DNA from 3 places in the Brevibacillus sp. SKDU10 genome. Region 2 is predicted to be linked to each of the others. Evidence: riboswitches for the same ligand, from Rfam matches in the RefSeq annotation. Region 2 holds a riboswitch; each other region holds the start of a gene.
The links. Region 2 has a riboswitch for cobalamin ahead of nrdI (class Ib ribonucleoside-diphosphate reductase assembly flavoprotein NrdI). Riboswitches for the same ligand answer to the same signal wherever they lie in the genome.
Positions count from the first base shown of each region.

Region 1: it holds a riboswitch for cobalamin, as region 2 does, so the genes downstream of both, AYJ08_RS11660 (FecCD family ABC transporter permease) here and nrdI (class Ib ribonucleoside-diphosphate reductase assembly flavoprotein NrdI) in region 2, are expected to answer to the same signal.
Region 3: it holds a riboswitch for cobalamin, as region 2 does, so the genes downstream of both, AYJ08_RS13170 (hypothetical protein) here and nrdI (class Ib ribonucleoside-diphosphate reductase assembly flavoprotein NrdI) in region 2, are expected to answer to the same signal.

Region 1 covers NZ_LSSO01000151.1:3,745-9,872, reverse strand. The annotation lists gene AYJ08_RS11685 (DUF1657 domain-containing protein) at 1-21, opposite strand, end outside; gene spoVAE (stage V sporulation protein AE) at 50-403, opposite strand; gene spoVAD (stage V sporulation protein AD) at 400-1,413, opposite strand; gene spoVAC (stage V sporulation protein AC) at 1,426-1,899, opposite strand; gene AYJ08_RS11665 (DUF421 domain-containing protein) at 2,040-2,900, shown strand; cobalamin riboswitch at 3,312-3,508, shown strand; gene AYJ08_RS11660 (FecCD family ABC transporter permease) at 3,759-4,856, shown strand; gene AYJ08_RS11655 (ABC transporter ATP-binding protein) at 4,858-5,661, shown strand; gene AYJ08_RS11650 (ABC transporter substrate-binding protein) at 5,687-6,128, shown strand, end outside.
Region 2 covers NZ_LSSO01000041.1:3,767-9,894, forward strand. The annotation lists gene nrdF (class 1b ribonucleoside-diphosphate reductase subunit beta) at 3-995, opposite strand; gene nrdE (class 1b ribonucleoside-diphosphate reductase subunit alpha) at 1,011-3,065, opposite strand; gene nrdI (class Ib ribonucleoside-diphosphate reductase assembly flavoprotein NrdI) at 3,031-3,456, opposite strand; cobalamin riboswitch at 3,655-3,851, opposite strand; gene xerS (tyrosine recombinase XerS) at 4,343-5,464, shown strand; partial or broken gene AYJ08_RS03745 (ABC-F family ATP-binding cassette domain-containing protein) at 5,635-6,128, opposite strand, start outside.
Region 3 covers NZ_LSSO01000162.1:5,127-11,254, forward strand. The annotation lists gene AYJ08_RS13155 (GTP-binding protein) at 1-502, shown strand, start outside; gene rpmG (50S ribosomal protein L33) at 526-675, shown strand; gene AYJ08_RS13165 (serine hydrolase domain-containing protein) at 841-2,043, opposite strand; cobalamin riboswitch at 2,341-2,537, shown strand; gene AYJ08_RS13170 (hypothetical protein) at 2,704-2,928, shown strand; gene mmgD (citrate synthase) at 2,925-4,037, shown strand; gene prpD (2-methylcitrate dehydratase) at 4,153-5,577, shown strand; gene prpB (methylisocitrate lyase) at 5,593-6,128, shown strand, end outside.

The sequences.
Region 1 (6,128 bases), on a different contig from region 2:
TACTGAAGAAGCTACTGTCATCGATATCACCTCCTGATTTAGTATGTCTCTAACTCTTTGGTTTAAATACAACTGCTCCTAAAAAACCAAAAATAATGGCAGCCGAAATACCTGCACTGGTTACTTCAAAAATGCCTGTAATAATCCCGACAATACCATCCCGTTGCATTTCTTCCATAGCCCCATGTACTAGAGCATTCCCAAAACTTGTAATGGGGACCGTAACACCGGCTCCGGCCCATTTGATTAACGGTTCATACCAACCTAGTCCATCCATAATGGCCCCAACTACCACTAGGGTAGACATTGTATGAGCAGGTGTTAATTTGGCAACATCCATTAATAATTGACCGATGACACAGATGATGCCTCCAACAATAAATGCCCAAATAAAGATGCTCACTCATTTCCCCCCCTCTCAATAGCTACAGCGTGTGCTATACAAGGAATCGTTTCATTTTGTTGAAAGCTGAGTGGTGAAAGCAGAGCGCCTGTTGCTACAACCAAAATTCGGTTCCATTCCCCATTAGCTAACCGATTTAACAAATGACCATATGTTACAGTGGCACAGCATGCACAGCCGCTACCCCCGGAGAAAACCTCCTGATTGTCGTTATAAATTAATAATCCACAATCTGTGAAAGCTTCCTCACGAATGGAAAATCCATGCTTTTTCAATAGTTTTCCTGCGATTGAGTGACCAAGTTTTCCAAGATCGCCCGTAGCGATCAAATCATAATAATCAGGCCCAATTTGCATATCTCGAAAATGAGCTTGTATGGTATCTACTGCCGCGGGAGCCATAGCTGCCCCCATATTTTGGGGGTCAGTCAGTCCCATATCGACAACTTTACCAATCGTAGCAGAGGAAACTCTCGGACCTGTTCCTTGAGGTGCAACCACGGCTGCTGCCGCACCAGTTACCGTCCACTGTGCAGAGGGAGGCTTTTGTGCACCATACTCTGTGGGATAACGATACTGTTTCTCAGCAGTCGAATTGTGGCTGCAAGTACTCGTAAGAACATAATTAGCTGACCTGCTATCTATCAATTGGGCTGCTAAAGCCAACCCCTCCATAGAGGTTGAACAAGCACCAAATATCCCTAGATAAGGTACCCCAATCGTACGTGCTGAAAAGCTTGAGGAGGTGATTTGGTTCATTAAGTCTCCTGTAATGAGATAATTGATATCTCCTTTTTGCAAGCTAGCTCGTTTGACAGCGAGATCACAAGCTTCTTCCAGCATCATTTTTTCTGCCTTTTCAAAGCTGTCTTGCTCCAGCCAGGTATCACTATGAAGAATATCAAAATCATTCGCAATTTTTCCTTGTGCTTCGAAAGGCCCACCAACAGTTGCGGTGGATAAAATCGTTGGCTTGCTTGGAAAAATCCATGATTGATGTCCCTTTAACATCTTCAGATCCTCCTATCCTACCGCATAAGTAACAAACCATTTTACTAACGCGATGAAAAATGCGGCAACTACACCAAAAACGATAACAGAGCCTGCTAATTTAAACATGTTGCCGCCCACACCAAGTACATATCCTTCACTTTTGTGTTCAATAGCTGCTGAAGCAATCGAATTGGCAAAACCGGTAACAGGAACAGCAGTTCCAGCACCTCCGAATTGTGCAAGCTTGTCGTATACGCCAAAACCAGTTAGGAGAACAGAAATGGCGATTAGGACAGCAGAGGTTGGGTTTCCAGCGCTTTTTTCATCAAAGTGAAAAAAGTGAATGAAAAAGGTTTGAATAAATTGTCCAAGTAAACAAATCAAACCACCAACCCAAAAAGCCCGAATGGTATTTTTAAGCACAGGTCGTGGAGGCTCTAACGCTTTTGCAAAGGCTTGATATTCGATTTGAGTTGCGGTTAATTTACTGTTTTTTGTAGCCATTGTTAACTCCTTTATTGATGTAGTCAAAGTTAATTTGGAATACAAAGCCAGTTTTTATACCTGACTTTTATAGATAAAAACCAACAAAGTAACACAATCTAAATACATAGAAGGATTAGATGTTACTAGGGAGGATATTTATGCCTGAATTCTGGGAGATTGTTATTAGGTCAATCGTTACGCTTTTTACTTTATTGTTCTTGACCCGTTTAATGGGAAAACGCCAAATTGCCCAAGCCACTTTTTTTGAATATATTGTAGGTGTTACGATTGGCTCTATTGCGGGATTCATTTCTGCTGACGTTGATGATAGGTTTTTGAACGGATTCGTTAGCATGATCATTTGGGCCCTTATTTCATTTCTTCTCAGTTATCTATCGGTCAAAAGTAAGACAGTGAGCGATATAGTTGAAGGAAATGCTCGTGTACTGATCAAAGATGGGAAAATTATGGAGGATAATCTCAAGAAAGAGAATTATACTGGTGAGGAATTGTTAGAACAATTGCGCTTAAAAAATGTATTCTCAATTGCAGATGTTGAGTATGCGCTATTAGAGCAGAACGGTCAGATTAGTGTCCTGCTCAAAAAAGAAAATCAACCGCTTACTGCCAAAGATCTGAATATCCAAGGAGCTCCAAGCCGAGAGCCTCAAACGGTCATTTTGGATGGGAATGTCATGTTAGAGCCTTTGGCAACCACAGGATTGTCGAAAAGATGGCTCCACACAACTCTCAATAAGATGGGAATACCATTGGAAAACGTTTATATAGGACAAGTAGACAGTTATGGGCAATTGAATGTAGATTTATATGATGACCAAATTACTGTACCAGTCCCTCAGGAAAAACCATTGACATTGTCTACGTTGAAAAAATGCCAAGCAGATTTGGAGACTTTTTCACTTGAAACAAAAAATAACGTGGCCAAAAAGGAATATGAGAAGGGGGCTCAAAGCTTAAAAAAAATGATAGAAGGGGTAAAACCTTTCTTACAGAGCTAACAAGGGTCGATACAGAAGCCCTTATAATAGGAACCTTGTCCAGCCAAGTTACTAAAATCATCAAGGGGCTAATGCTTAGGCTATATGACAGGAACCTGATAATGGCAGGGGTATAAAATTGATTGCAACTTACATGAAAGGTAAGCTATCCTTAATTGGATGGCTTTTTTGCCTTTCCTATTACATTCATGGAAAGATAGAAACGAAGCGTGAATAAAATGAGAAAGAAAAGAAATTTTGATATAAATTAAATAACATAATTAACATTATGTAAACAATCCACTGACTGATTACTACCAAACTTCAAACATTACGTAAATATTTTACAAAGTTCTTACAAACCTATCACAAATTAACCATTGCCTTGCCATGTTCCACCAAATCGTGTTACACTCACAAACAATTACAACAGATTTATAGCCATGTTACGGTGTTTGATTTCAGGATCAGACTTAAAAGGGAAGTTCGGTGAAAATCCGATGCGGTCCCGCCACTGTAAATGAGGAGCAACATCCGATACACCACTGTTCGCTTTTGCAGAGAATGGGAAGGGAGGATGCTTGCGAGGATTCATGAGCCAGGAGACCTGCCGTAAGATGTAACACTCCCACGAGGATGGGCAGGTGTTTGGGTAGGTCGTATGATGATAGTGTACATACACCTATAGGAATTGGTTTGTCCAAAAACCCAAGCATCTGTCTCCTTTTGGAACGGATGCTTTTTTGTGCGAATCTTTAAGTAATAACATGTTAGCGGGGCGTAGAGGTCCAATTGCGGTGCCACCTGCACTTGAAGCTTGGGTGATCACTGAGTTAGTAGTTTCATTTTGTTACTTTGTTTTAAATAGGGGGGAGAAGCATGCAACAAACCGCCACGACAGCCCCAAGGTCAGTAAACAGCATCGGTACGCAATATACAAAAAATTGGATAGCGAAATTGATGGGAAGCGGCGTGGTATTATTTTTATCGCTGACGGTTGCAATCATGCTGGGACCAGTACAAATTGACCCAGTTACCGTTTGGAAGGTCATAGGCTCACATGTTCCTTTTGTACAACAATGGGTAGGGACAGACGTGTCTAACGCGCAGATGCATATTGTTTGGGATATTCGACTGCCACGTGTTTTATTATCTGCGGTTGTAGGTGCCGGGTTGTCTATTGTTGGGATAGCCATTCAGGCATTGATTCGTAATCCTTTAGCTGATCCATATATCTTAGGCGTATCATCAGGGGCATCGGTGGGAGCAACAGCAGTGCTGTTATTTGGTAGTTTGGGAGTATTTGGTTCGTATGCGCTTTCTTTAGCGGCCTTTTTAGGTGCTTTGGCTTCCGTTATATTGGTGTTTCTTTTGTCTTTGGTAGGCGGAAGGGTGCAGCTAATACGTTTGTTGTTAGCTGGAATAGCTGTGTCTATTATGTTGTCAGCGCTTACTAGTTTTTTTATTATGCTGGCACCAAGAGCGGAAAGCCTTTCAAGTGTGCTGTACTGGATGATGGGAAGCTTCACTCGTGCCAAGTGGGAGTCACTTGTATTGCCAACGATTGCAGTACTTGCTTTCTTTATATTCTTATGGGTAAATGCACGCAATCTAAATTTGTTGATACTAGGGGAAGAAACCTCTACGCTACTTGGCTTACATCCAGAAAATATGCGTAAGATTCTACTGATTACGATTTCTCTCGTTACAGGCTTACTGGTTGCTGTAAGCGGTAGCATTGGCTTTGTTGGTTTAATGTTACCCCATATCTTTCGCTTGTGGGTGGGTTCTGATCATAGGAGGCTAATCCCTCTTTGTGCCTGTGGTGGAGCGATTTTTATGATCTGGGCGGATGTATTGGCTAGACTAATCATTGCCCCCGAAGAATTGCCGATAGGAATAGTCACAGCGCTTTGCGGCGGTCCATTTTTTATCTGGCTGCTGCGTCGTAGGGCGTATACGTTTGGAGGAAGCTAATGTGCCTACAAAATTGGACGTAGACAAGCATGTTGAGTTAAAACAAGTTGGATATGAGATTCAAGGGACATGTATCTTGCAGGATATAGATTTACACGTACAAAAAGGAGAATTCGTGGGCTTGCTTGGCCCGAATGGTAGTGGTAAATCTACTCTTCTTAAGCAGGTATATCGGACTCTTTTACCCACTACAGGCAGTATCTATTTACTGGAAAGAGAGCTTGGTCAATACCAGCAGAAGCAATTAGCAAAAGAACTGAGTGCAGTGGTTCAAGAAACGCAGATTCAATTTGATTTTAATGTATACGAGCTTGTACTGATGGGACGTTCTCCGCACAAGAGTATGTGGGAGCAGGAGAATAAGCATGATCTAGCGTTAGTAGAGCAAGCTCTAGCTCAAGTTGGCCTGCAGAACATGGGTGATCGGAGTTATCTGAGTTTATCCGGGGGAGAAAAGCAGCGCGTCTTATTAGCAAGAGCAATTGTACAAGAGACCGATCTGTTACTGCTGGATGAACCGACTAATCATTTGGACATCCATCATCAATTAGGGATGCTCAAATTGCTGAAACAACAGCAAAAAAGCGTATTGGCCGCCTTACATGATTTAAATTTGGCCGCTATGTTCTGCGATCGTCTTTATATGCTAGAAAAAGGAGTTATCGTTTGCTCTGGAACTCCTCAGGAAGTTCTTCGGCCTGAAATTTTAGAACGAGTGTACAAGATTCAAACAGAAGTAACCGTTCATCCAGTTACAGGAAGAGTGAACATTCATTATATGATCCCAGATCAGGTTATTTGTTGAATAAAGGAAAAGGTAGGAAAACAAGATGAACAAACGTACTATGCAAAGCTCCACTACGAAGAAGCAAGGCCTTTTGCATAAAGGTCAAAAGATGATGATTACAATCTTTGCCGGTCTTTCATTACTAGTAAGTGGCTGTGGAAATGGGACGATTCCTCAGGCAGCTTCTACTAATTCACAACCAGTAGCTGAGAAGATTCAAATTAAAAATGGAGAGCATACGTTAACCTTCGAACAAGCACCGAAGCGAGTAGTGAGTATGAATCAGCATGTGACCGAAATGCTACTAGCATTAGGTGTTGAAGACGTAATGGTCGGTACAGCTTATCCTGACGACGAAGTCTTGCCCGAATATAAGGAAAAATATGATCAAATCAAGCTTTTGTCTAAGCAATATCCTTCCTTAGAAGTCTTTCTAAGTGTAGATCCTGACTTCGTTATTGGCAGAAGCTCTGCATTTACAGCAA
Region 2 (6,128 bases):
TATTAGAATGAGGTATCCTTTACACGCTGGTTCAAGAAATCAAAATCTTGATCATGGAGCGGCTCCACTTTCCCTTTTTGATAACCGCTTCCTTTTGTGGAAAAGAAGTCATGCGTACTCGTTTCTGTACGAATCCCATTCAATACAACAGGATGAACTTCTTCCTCATCAAAAATCGGTTCTAGCCCTAGGTTCATTAGAGCTTTATTCGCATTATAACGAATATACTTTTTCACTTCATGTGTTAAACCAATGGAATCATAAAGTGTTTCCGTATATTCTAATTCATTTTTGTATAGAGCTTGAAGAAGTTCATCAACAAACACTGTTGCTTGTTCCTGCTCAGCCTCTGTTAATCTAGCAAAAACCTCTTGGGCTAGCAAGCCGACAAAGACACCATGCACACTTTCATCACGGATAATTAGCTTGATAATTTCTCCGCTGGCTACCATTTTCCCTTGACCTGCTAAAAACAGTGGATAGAAGAATCCAGAATAAAACAGGAAGCTCTCCAAAAATACGGAAGCTACCATCGCTTTATACAGGCTCATATCGTCGCCATCTTTGATACCTCTGTAGATATCATCAATAACTGCTGTTTTATACTGCAGATGTTTATCTTCTTTTACCCACTGGAAAATTTCATGAATCCGCTCAGAACTTGCTACTGTTGTAAAAATAGTGCTGTAGCTCTTCGCGTGAATCTCTTCCATCGCTGCCTGGAAAATTAGAATTGCTTTCTTTTGCTTCTCTTTAACATGCTGGGCAATCATGGGCATGCCAACATTTCCTTGTTCTGTATCAAGCAATGTTAGCCCACCTAATACCTTCATGTACGTATCCCGTTCATTGTCCGTTAGATTCGTCCATGACTTTAAATCCTTCGAAATTGGAATTTCTGTATCTAGCCAGAACTGAGATGTATTTTGCGTCCATAGCATCTCGGTATACTGGGTTTCCGGTTCATTCCAGTTGACTGCTTCAAATTTAGACATTGCGATGCTCCTCTCTTATACGCTGCAACTAACGCATTCCTCAATGGTTTTTTTCTTTGTACGGGTATAATACAGCGTCTTTAAGCCCTTTTTCTGAGCATAGATGTAATACATAGCCAAATCCCGTGTGGTTGCGTCATCTTTTACATACAGAATAGTAGAAATCGCCTGGTCGATATGCACCTGAACTTCTGCTACTAGATCAATCACATTAAACATGTTCATGTCATATGCTTCTTTGTAGTAGAAGAAATTGTCATCATCTAAGAACGGCATCGGATAAATCGTTTTGGAATCTCCATATTCGCGTTCCTCGATACGCTGTGTAATAGGTGCAATAGATGCCGTAGAGGACTGTAGATAAGAGATCGAGCCCGTTGGAGCAATCGCCAAACGATAAGCATGGTAAAGTCCGTGGGTTTGTACCTCATCCTGCAAGCGAACCCAATCTTCCTTCGTAGGAATATGGTGGCCTTCGAACAATTGCTGAACCCTTTCTGTTTTTGGTGAATAATCGTGCTGCTTATAACGTTCGAAATAGCTACCGGATGCATATTCACTGTGCTCGAAATCTTGGAAAGTAATTCCTCTCTCTTTTGCAATTAGCATAGAACGTTCTAATGAATAAAAATTCAAGATCATAAAGAATGTACGCGCGAAGTCAATCGCTTCTTTTGACTCATAAGGAATCTTATTTTTAGCCAAGAATCCGTGTAGATTCATAGCTCCCAAGCCAACAGAATGAAGCTCTCGGTTTGCCTTTGCCACAGATGGAACGATCGAAATATTTGTACGGTCACTCACCTCTGTCAGAGCATCCATTGCTAGATGAATCGTGTCTCTCATTCTCTTATTCGCCATTACATTTACAATGTTAAGAGAGCCAAGGTTGCAAGAGATATCGCGGTTAATAACATCCTCCACCCCATAATCATTAATGGTGGAAACTTCACTAAGCTGAGCGATTTCACTGCATAGATTAGAAAATTTAACTCGGCCAATCTCTTTTAATGCGTGATATTCATTAACATTATCAACATACATAATATATGGGTAACCAGATTCCATCTGGATTTGAGCTAATTTCATGATCAGATCACGTGCGCCGATTTTTTTCTTACGTACACGCGGGTTATTGACCAGCTCGTCATACATGCTGGTGATGTCCATATCGTCTAAGTGCTGCCCGTACTCTTTGAACACAGTATGAGGATAGAATAAGTACATGTCTTTATCTTTTTCTACTAGCTCAAAGAATTTATTAGGTGTAACAACGCCAAGTGATAAGGTTTTTATTCTGATTTTCTCATCGCTGTTGATTTTTTTGGTATCTAAGAATTCTTGAATGTCAGCATGGAAAATATTGAGATAAACAACTCCACTACCATCGCGTTGACCAAGCTGATTTGCATATGAGAATGCATCCTCAAACAGCTTCATTACAGGAAGAACCCCGCTAGCTTTACCATCTAGTCCTTTGATTTGCTCGCCAGCGGCACGGATTTTGCTCAGGTTCAAGCTTACACCGCCGCCAATTTTGCTTAATTGCAAGGCTGAATTAATAGAGAACCCAATCGAATTCATTGAATCATCTACCTCAAGCAAGAAACAGCTAACTAGCTCCCCGCGACGTTTTTTACCTGCATTCAAGAAGGTAGGAGTAGCAGGCTGATATTCTTGTGAGATTAACAGGTCTGCAAATTGCAGTGCTTTTTCGCTATCCCCTTTTGCTAGGAACAAGGCAACTACAGCAATTCGATCCTCGTAACGTTCAAGGAATTTGCTTCCATCGTTCGTTTTCATCGCATAATTATTATAAAACTTGAATGCACTCATGAAGGATGGGAAGCGGAATTTTTTATCATATACATAGCGATAGACCCGTTCGACATCGGCAAATTCATAGCCTTCAAACACTTCAGCTTCATAGTAGTCATTTTCAATTAAGTAGTTAATCTTCTCACGTAAGTTATGGAAAAAGACCGTATTCTGATTTACGTAATCAACGAAATAACTCTTCGCTGCCTCTAAATCTTTATGAAACTGAAATTTCCCGTCTTTCTTCACCATAATTTCGTTGTTCAACGTGATCCATTGTGGTAGTTGCGTGGACAAAGTGAAATACCTCCTGCTTAAAAGTTTCTACATCTCGTTTGGTACCGCTCAATTCAAATTTCATGACCAATGGTACATTGTATTGTTCGGCTATCTGGTCAGCTGCAAGTCCGTAGCGAGTCCCCCAATTCATGTTCCCGCTAGCTGCAACTCCCTTCATCCATTGAGAGTGTTGCGTTAGAAATTGTCGTGTCGTTTCAGGAACTTGTCCAAATCCCGTTGTATATGTAATCAGAATGAAAGGTTCGTTTATGACGATATCATCGGAAATTTGTATACAGCGAAAATCTAGTTTTTGGACGAAGCGTTTCACATTTCCTGTTTTGGAATCATATACGATCAGCATCGATACACCCCCCTTTCAGGTATAAAGGACATAAGATGGTAGCAAGCTGACTGCTGATAAATGTAACTTTTTGCCAACATAAAAAGCTCATCCCTTCATGGGTGAGCTTTAAAACGGCACAACAAAGAAAAAATAGCAAAGCAAATAGCCGCTACTATTTAATCCCCGTACCGTTTCAACTTCCCACTCCCCGAAGATGCGAAACTAAGAGAATGGGCAGGTCTACTGACTTGTGTTTCACTTTACTTTGAGCCCTTCCCATATAAGTCGCCTGAGACATGCTTATACAGTGGTTTTGCTCATTTCATCCACACTTACAGTTGCGGGGACAGCTCTGGAATTTCACCAGATTCCCTATTAAGTCGCAAAATGACACCTAATTCTCGGCGGTAAAGTAACTTTTTATCAGTATGTAGTATATAACATTCATATGAGACACTAAATGTAGTCTTGTCACCTAGCATACAATGTTTCTATCAAAAGAGCAAGATACAAAATGCCTACGAGTTAAAAATAAAACTCGGCTCATAAATAGACAGAAAAACAAGCTAGATTTCATGCAAAAATGCCTCTTTTATATGTTTTTCCAGCTCATAACTACACTCCTATTCTTATATAACAGAGCATCCACTCAGACTGTTACAGCTTACCTAGTAACGTAACTATTACTGGGAAACTCATAACTAGACTTCAACAAACAGGCGTAGAGGCTAACACAATTATCCATAATTAGCTTGTTTCATAAGAACAAATGTTCTATAATTGAAGTAAGCAATCTACATCCCTTACAGATATATCATTGTACCAGTATAAAGTCATTTTGATAACATGTTTATATGTATTTATTTTAATAGACGAAGTTGAGCAAAGGATGGTGGTCATTCTCATGTCTGTTACAAAACAACGGGATTCCTTGCAACTCCTTGAGAAAATCCCTTCTTTTCCTTGGTTTGTTGAAAAATATGTGGATCACAAAAGATCAAAGCGCGCTTCGGTCTCCACTTTACTCGGCTATTTGCGTGATTTTGAATTCTTTTTTCGGTGGCTAATGGCAGAGGGCCTTTCCACCGCCCAGGAAATGAGCGAAATTAGACTCGATGAATTAGAGGGACTACGCAAAGAAACCGTCGAAGCCTATCTTCTCTACTTACAGGACTCTCACTTATTTGAGCGTTCGTTGCTATTAACAAAACCCACTAAAAGTGCAAAAAAAGAATACAGTGATTTGACAATATCTCGCAAGCTTTCTAGTTTAAAATCCCTGTTTTACTATTTATCTGCACTCTCAGAGGATGAACATGGCGAATCTTACTTGAAGCGAAACGTGATGGCAAAAATTGAGTTACATGTAGAAGAGGTTACACCGCTTGCTCGTGCAAACGCTATCCGCTCTAAGATTTTAATAGATGACCAAATCCAAAAGTTTGTCGATTTTGTATATCATGGCTACCTAGAGTTTTGTGATACCAAGAAAAAGCTACATTTTCACTATCGAAATCGGGATCGCGATGTAGCCATTATCGCTCTAATCCTTTCTGGCGGATTTCGTGTCTCTGAAATTGTTAATTTGAACCTACAAAATGTGGTCTTGGAAAAAAATCAGGTCTTAATGATTCGAAAAGGCAAAAAAGAGGATGCTCCATTCTTCAGTGACTGGGGAAAGGAATATTTGCTTCGTTATTTGAATACACGCCAAAAGTATCAGCCGCCTGCTCATGAGGACGCGTTATTTCTCACGGTATCACCTACGAACCCAATCGGACACCGCATCGATCTACGTTCCGTTCAAAAATTAGTTAAAAAATATGGAAGTGCATTCGGAATGCCGGACATTTCTGTACATAAATTACGTCATAGCTTTGCTACCCAATTTTTGCGCTTAAACCCTGATCCTCATCAGCTTCAAGCTCAATTAGGACATTCAAAAATAGATACGACGATGCAATACGCCCATGTACTCGATGATGCGTTGAGTCAAGCAGTCAATCGAACAACCAGTAAATTGTAATGAAACGCCCCCTCTTCGTTACATGAAAATACCTACAACGTCAAAGCTGCACCCAATCTTATTCGTTACACGATCCTCCCGTTATGCTAAGACATACAAAAAAACAGGCAGCATCCTTCTCTTTGAAAGATAGCTGCCTGCTCCTATTTACTTACTATTCTGGGGCCAATCTATTCTTTCCCTTGCATGGCGTACCACATTTCATAGAGCTGTTTGATCTCTTGTTCTTGTGCTTCTAGTTGATTCTGGTAGTGGACTAGCTGTACATAGTCATCCTTAGCTTGCTCCATTTCTCGCTGCCACGCCTTACATTGCTCCTCTTTTCGAGCGATCTTTGCTTCCAATTGCTGAAGCTTAAATGCATTCACTTTAGGAACTTTCGCTTTAGGGAGAGAATTAGCCAGTGCCAGATCTTCATTCTCTGTTTGCTTTGTTTGAAGTACAAGATCTACCGTTTCAGCCTGGTCACATCGTCCCTTTTGTTGCCGATCAGTATGACTCTGCGTTTTGTCTTGTATTCCTTTTGCGATCTTGTCTTTTTGCTTGTGCACTCCTATTGTATGATTGGTAACGAATCGGTGCTTTCTGCGCTTTTCTCTCGCTTCCTCATAGGTTCCTTCATAATGGATTAGACGCTGATTATCAATCCAGCAGACGCCGCCTA
Region 3 (6,128 bases), on a different contig from region 2:
GTTACAAGAATTACAAAAGCAAAGCCATACTCCAGAGACAGAAGAATACGGAATCTCCGCTTTTGTCTATCGCCGAAGAATTCCGTTTCACCCTGAACGACTATATAAATGGCTTCAGGATTGGCCTGAAAATGTGGTGAGAGCAAAGGGCTTCCTATGGGTTGCTACCCGTAATGACATAGCTTTGACGATTAGTCAGGCAGGTCCATCGATTCAATTGGAGTCAGCGGGCTATTGGGTGTCGGCTTTACCCGAAGAAGAGAAGCAGCAGATACTGGCGGAAGACCCTGAATGGGCTGAAGAATGGGACCCTCAATTCGGAGATCGTATCAATGAGCTTGTATGTATTGGATTTGATCTAGACCAAGGCAATATCATCCGGTCTTTAGATGCTTGCCTTGTAACAAACGAAGAGCTGCATGCAGACTGGAATACATTGAGAGATCCATTGCCAACAAGTGATGTTATTGTCGAGACGCTTAGTAGCCAGGATAATAAATAGAAATGATCAGGAGGATTTAACCAATGAGAGTAACAGTTACCCTGCAATGCACAGAATCTGGAGATCGTACCTACATTACAACAAAAAATAAAAGAAATAATCCCGAACGCCTAGAGCTAAAGAAATATTCCCCTCGTCTAAAAAAACATACTCTTCATCGTGAAACGAAATAGCTGGTAGATAAGACAAAGACACTCTTTTCGCATATAAGAGAAAAGAGTGTCTTAATCATAGTGGGGGATATCTCTTCAACCACATTTGCTAGTAGCTAGAGATTGGATAGCAATGCAACCAGCTAGCAGAGAATCGTGCCGTCAGTATGAGGAAGCAAATGAAGTTTATTTACTGAAATGATTCGCGATAGATTGAAACACAGCAAAATTTTCATCATGATAATCATCTCGGCCGTAATCGGGGTCAGCGCTGGTTTTGACGATTACTACTTTGGCCTTTGGATTCACATAAATGAATTGTCCATAGACTCCAATAGCGCTGTAGGAACCATCTGCGGGATCAGCCTCCCACCATTGGTATTGGTAGCCTAACACTCCCTTAGGATCGTGATTAGGCTGAGGCTTTTCGATCTGTGTGGATTCTTGCACCCACTTTTTGGAGATGATTTGTTTTCCGTTCCAATTTCCTTCATGAAGATATAAGCTTCCAAACTTAGCATAATCCCTAATGGTTGCGTTTAGACCCATAAAGGATAGCTCTGTGCCAAGGCGATCGGTACTCCAGTAAGCATCAGATTCCATTCCAAGAGGCCCCCAGATTTTCTCCTGTAAATATTGGGACGGGGGATTGCCTGTAACCTTACTGATCAGCATGCCAAGAACCTGTGTATCAATGCTGATATAATGCTGAAAAGTTCCGGATGGGCGCTGAGATTGTAGCCCCAATGCATAATCATTTACCGATTTATCGAATAGAAATGTCTTATACATCATCATGTTTATATCTGAAAAGGTGGCGTCATAGTCTTCATCAAAGCTAACTCCAGAAGCCATTCGCAAAATATCCTTAATCGGTACACCATCGTAGCCGCTGCCCTTCAATTCTGGCACATAGTGGGTGATCGGATCATTTACATTTTTAATGAATCCTTCATCAATAGCGATACCAACGAGAGCAGAGATAAATGACTTAGCCACTGACCAAGAAGTAAACCTTGTTTGTTCATTTACACCATTTTGATAGAATTCCTTCACGATCTTATCATCCTTGAGCACTAGTAATCCATTCGTCTTTGTTCGTTGCAAAAAGTCTTCAATAGCTAATGTTTGATCTTTGTATGTATAAGTTTGGGGCAACTCTTTTTGTAATGTTTCAAATTGGAAAACAGGCTGCGATGTTTCTATAGCGCGACTTGGAAAAATATTGTCCATGCTCTGAAAATTATAGCTAAGCTTATCCTTATTCAGCACGTTAATAATGTTCCAATTCCGAATGACTGCCCACATTAGGAGAAGTAATATAGCAGCAACCACGATACTTAGGCTATACCACCATATTTTCTTTTTCGATAGTTGTTTACTCTTCAAGAAATACCCTCCTTTATTTACCTAATTATGGTATATTTGATTATAAGACAGTGGGGTATTCTTATTCAATATATTAGGTTTTTATCCTGTTTTTAGAATATGAGGACTTATGATGTTACATTCATTCGTTTATGGCTAAACAGAACATGAAGTTGCTATGAGGTTATTTTTTGTTTAGAGAGTGTATATACATGTACAATAAGTTCTACATGACAATATCAAAGCAATAAAGTCACTACAGATATAAAATTAATAATTGTAATTTTTTAGACTATTTGTTATGTTTAAGCTGAAAATCAAATATGTGTAGAAACAGGTGCAGATAACCGTTGTTATTTGCTTAAAAGGGAAGTTCGGTTAGAATCCGACGCTGTCCCGCAACTGTAATTGGGAGCTATTCGAAAAAATGCCACTGTTTTCATTCAAATGAAAATGGGAAGGTTCGAATCGCGATGATCATGAGCCAGGAGACCTGCCTGTTTTAGCACACATCAGTTCCTACGAGGATAGGAGGTGTTACGTGCGAGCGATTAAACATGTGGTATTTTTAAATTTTTACATGTTTATTTGAGTTTTTCGCTTTCGCCCATTAACAACAACTTTCTTTTAGGAAGTTGTTTTTTTGCGTGATGCGATGCTTTGGAGTCTAGGAGGGATTTTTTGTTTGGGACAGTAGGGTATTTCAGGAATTATTTCAACACAGCAATCATGAACAATCTAAGTCTAGAAAGTCCTGATTCGCTAGAAGTCATTTATGGTCTATTAGGGAATGAAATCAAGCGACAAGACGTTGCAGAGGAAGTCAAAACAGATTACTATCGCAACCTTGAAAAAGCCTACAAGCTAACCAAAGAACAGTTATTTGGAATGGAGGAAGAGGAATGAATGAGCTTGAAAAATTTTCTCCTGGGCTAGACGGTGTGGTGGCTGCAGAAACAAGCATTTCTTACCTTGATACCATACAAGAGGAAATCGTGATTCGGGGTTACGATCTGATTGAGCTTTCTAAATCCGTTAGCTATGTCGATATTATTCATCTTTTACTGGAGGGACGGCTTCCCGATCAGGCAGAGAAAAACTCTTTGGAAACAAGCATGCTAGAGCGATATGAATTGCCTAGTGCGGTATTTGAGGTTTTAAAGCTGTTGCCTGAGCAGACACACGCTATGGATGGCCTGCGAACAGGAATTTCCGTTCTGGGAGGGTATGATCATGCGATTGAGGATCGCTCCATGCTTGTGAATAAGGAGCGGGCTTACCGGCTACTAGGTCAAGTTCCTAGCATTGCGGCTAATAGTTATCGGATTCTGACCAAAACGGAGATGATCCATCCAGACAAAAATTTACCGTATAGTGCTAACTTCTTCTATATGGTCACCGGGAGAAAGCCATCGCCGATTGAGGAAAAAATATTTGATCTGTCTCTGCTTTTGTACAGCGAGCATGAGATGCCGAATTCCACGTTTACAGCAAGGGTCATCGCTTCTACGCAATCGGATTTGTACGGGGCTTTGACGGGGGCGGTTGCTTCCTTGAAGGGTAGTCTTCATGGGGGGGCAAATGAGGCTGTTATGCACTTATTGCTAGAGGCAGGGACAATTTCCAAGTTCGAGGAGTTGTTACGCACCAAGCTATCCAACAAAGAAAAGATAATGGGATTTGGTCACCGGGTCTATATGAAAAAAATGGACCCTAGAGCGACAATGATGAAAGGAGCGTTACGGCAGCTATGTCATATAAAAGGGGACGATCTTTTATACCACATGTGTGAAGCCGGTGAGAGGATTATGGAGAGGGAAAAGGGACTATACCCGAATTTGGACTACTATGCAGCGCCTGTGTATTGGATGCTTGGGATTCCTATTCCATTGTATACACCTATCTTTTTCGCTGCGAGAACAGCAGGAATTTGCGCACATGTTCTTGAACAGCACGCACAAAATCGTCTATTCCGGCCACGTGTAAAATATGTAGGCGAGCGGCATGTTCTTTGAGGTAGGATTGGGAATTTATGTGTAAGCCAGCAACGCCTACATGATGTTCTGACCAACATCATGTACCATGATAAATAATTTTAAATAGAAAGGGAAGGATACTTTGTTAAAAAATATGGAGATAAACAAAACGGATGAGCTGATCGAGCAAATTACAGATTATGTTTTACATAAGAGGATTACGAGCTTGGAAGCATTTGAGACTGCCAGATATGTCCTGCTGGATACACTTGGTTGTGGAATTTTAGCATTGAGCTATCCAGATTGCACGAAGCTACTTGGACCTATTGTTTTGGGGACAGTTGTTCCCAATGGATGTAGGGTACCAGGTACATCCTTTGTTCTTGACCCAGTGAGAGGCGCCTTTAATATTGGTTGTATGATTCGTTGGCTAGATTACAATGACACGTGGCTAGCGGCAGAATGGGGACATCCATCAGATAATCTGGGCGGAATTTTAGCTGTTGCTGATTATATAAGCCGTGCACGGATCTCGGAGGGGAAACAGCCATTAACGATGCATCAGGTGCTGGAGGCGATGGTGAAAGCACATGAAATTCAGGGAGTGCTGGCATTAGAAAACAGCTTGAATCGAGTCGGGCTTGATCATGTATTGTTTGTTAAAATTGCAACAACAGCAGTTGTAGCACAGATGCTAGGAGGAACTCGGGAAGAAATAAACAACGCATTATCAAATGCTTGGCTTGATAATAGTAGTTTACGGACATATAGGCATGCTCCGAATACAGGATCACGTAAATCTTGGGCTGCTGGCGATGCAACTAGCCGGGGCGTTCAGCTAGCTATGATGGCCTTAAAAGGAGAAATGGGATATCCAACAGCTCTTACTGCACCAGGCTGGGGATTCCAGGATGTCTTGTTCAATAAACAAGAGATAAAGCTAGCTCGACCCTTGGATTCCTATGTAATGGAGAATGTGCTGTTCAAAGTCTCCTATCCAGCCGAATTTCATGCACAAACAGCCGCGGAATGCGCAATCAAGCTTCATCCGGAGGTAATGGCTCGTTTTGATGAGATTGACAGCATTACAATCACAACGCATGAATCAGCTATTCGGATCATTGATAAGGTAGGTCCATTGAATAATCCAGCAGACCGGGATCATTGCTTGCAATATATTACGGCTATCGGCTTGCTATTTGGTGACATTAAAGCAGACCATTATGAAGACCTAGCAGCATCTGATCCAAGAATCGATATCTTACGCAATAAAATGGTGGTTGTTGAAAATAAACAGTACAGCATTGATTATTTAGAACCGAGTAAGCGATCAATCGCAAATGCTGTTCAAGTGCATTATAAAGACGGGTCTTCTTCTGAGCAAATAGAATGCGAATATCCATTAGGGCATCGCTTCCGCAGGGTAGAAGCCATCCCTAAAATCATTGAAAAATTTGTTGAAAATGTAAGCACACATTATTCACAAAAGCAGGTTAGTAAAATAAAAGAAGCATGCATGGATTCAGAAAGGTTAAACAGCATGGCCGTTACTGAATTTATCGAATTATTTTTAATATAGAGAGGGGCAAACGAAATGGCTTGGATTGTCGATCAGCCGTCATCACAAGCTGAATTAGCAATGAAATTCAGGGAATTGATGAATGCTCCCGATCTTTTGCAAATTCCCGGCGCACACGATGCGCTGGCAGCTCTTATGGCGAGGCGGGCGGGATTTTCAGCGCTCTATTTATCCGGTGCAGCTTACACGGCCAGTTGTGGTTTGCCAGACCTAGGAATCGTCACGTCTACTGAGATAGCTCAACGGGCAAAGGAATTGATACGCGCAACTGATTTACCAGTATTAGTAGATATAGATACAGGATTTGGCGGGATTCTTAATGTTTCCCGGACTGCTAGAGAAATGCTAGAGGCTAATGTTGCCGCAGTGCAACTAGAGGATCAGCAGCTTCCCAAAAAATGTGGACATTTAAATGGCAAGAAGCTGGTGACGACAGAAGAAATGGTCCAGAAGATTATCGCGATTAAAAAGGTAGCACCAACGTTAGTACTTGTCGCACGTACTGATGCTAGGTCAGTAGAAGGTTTGGACGCGGCGATAGAAAGGGCACG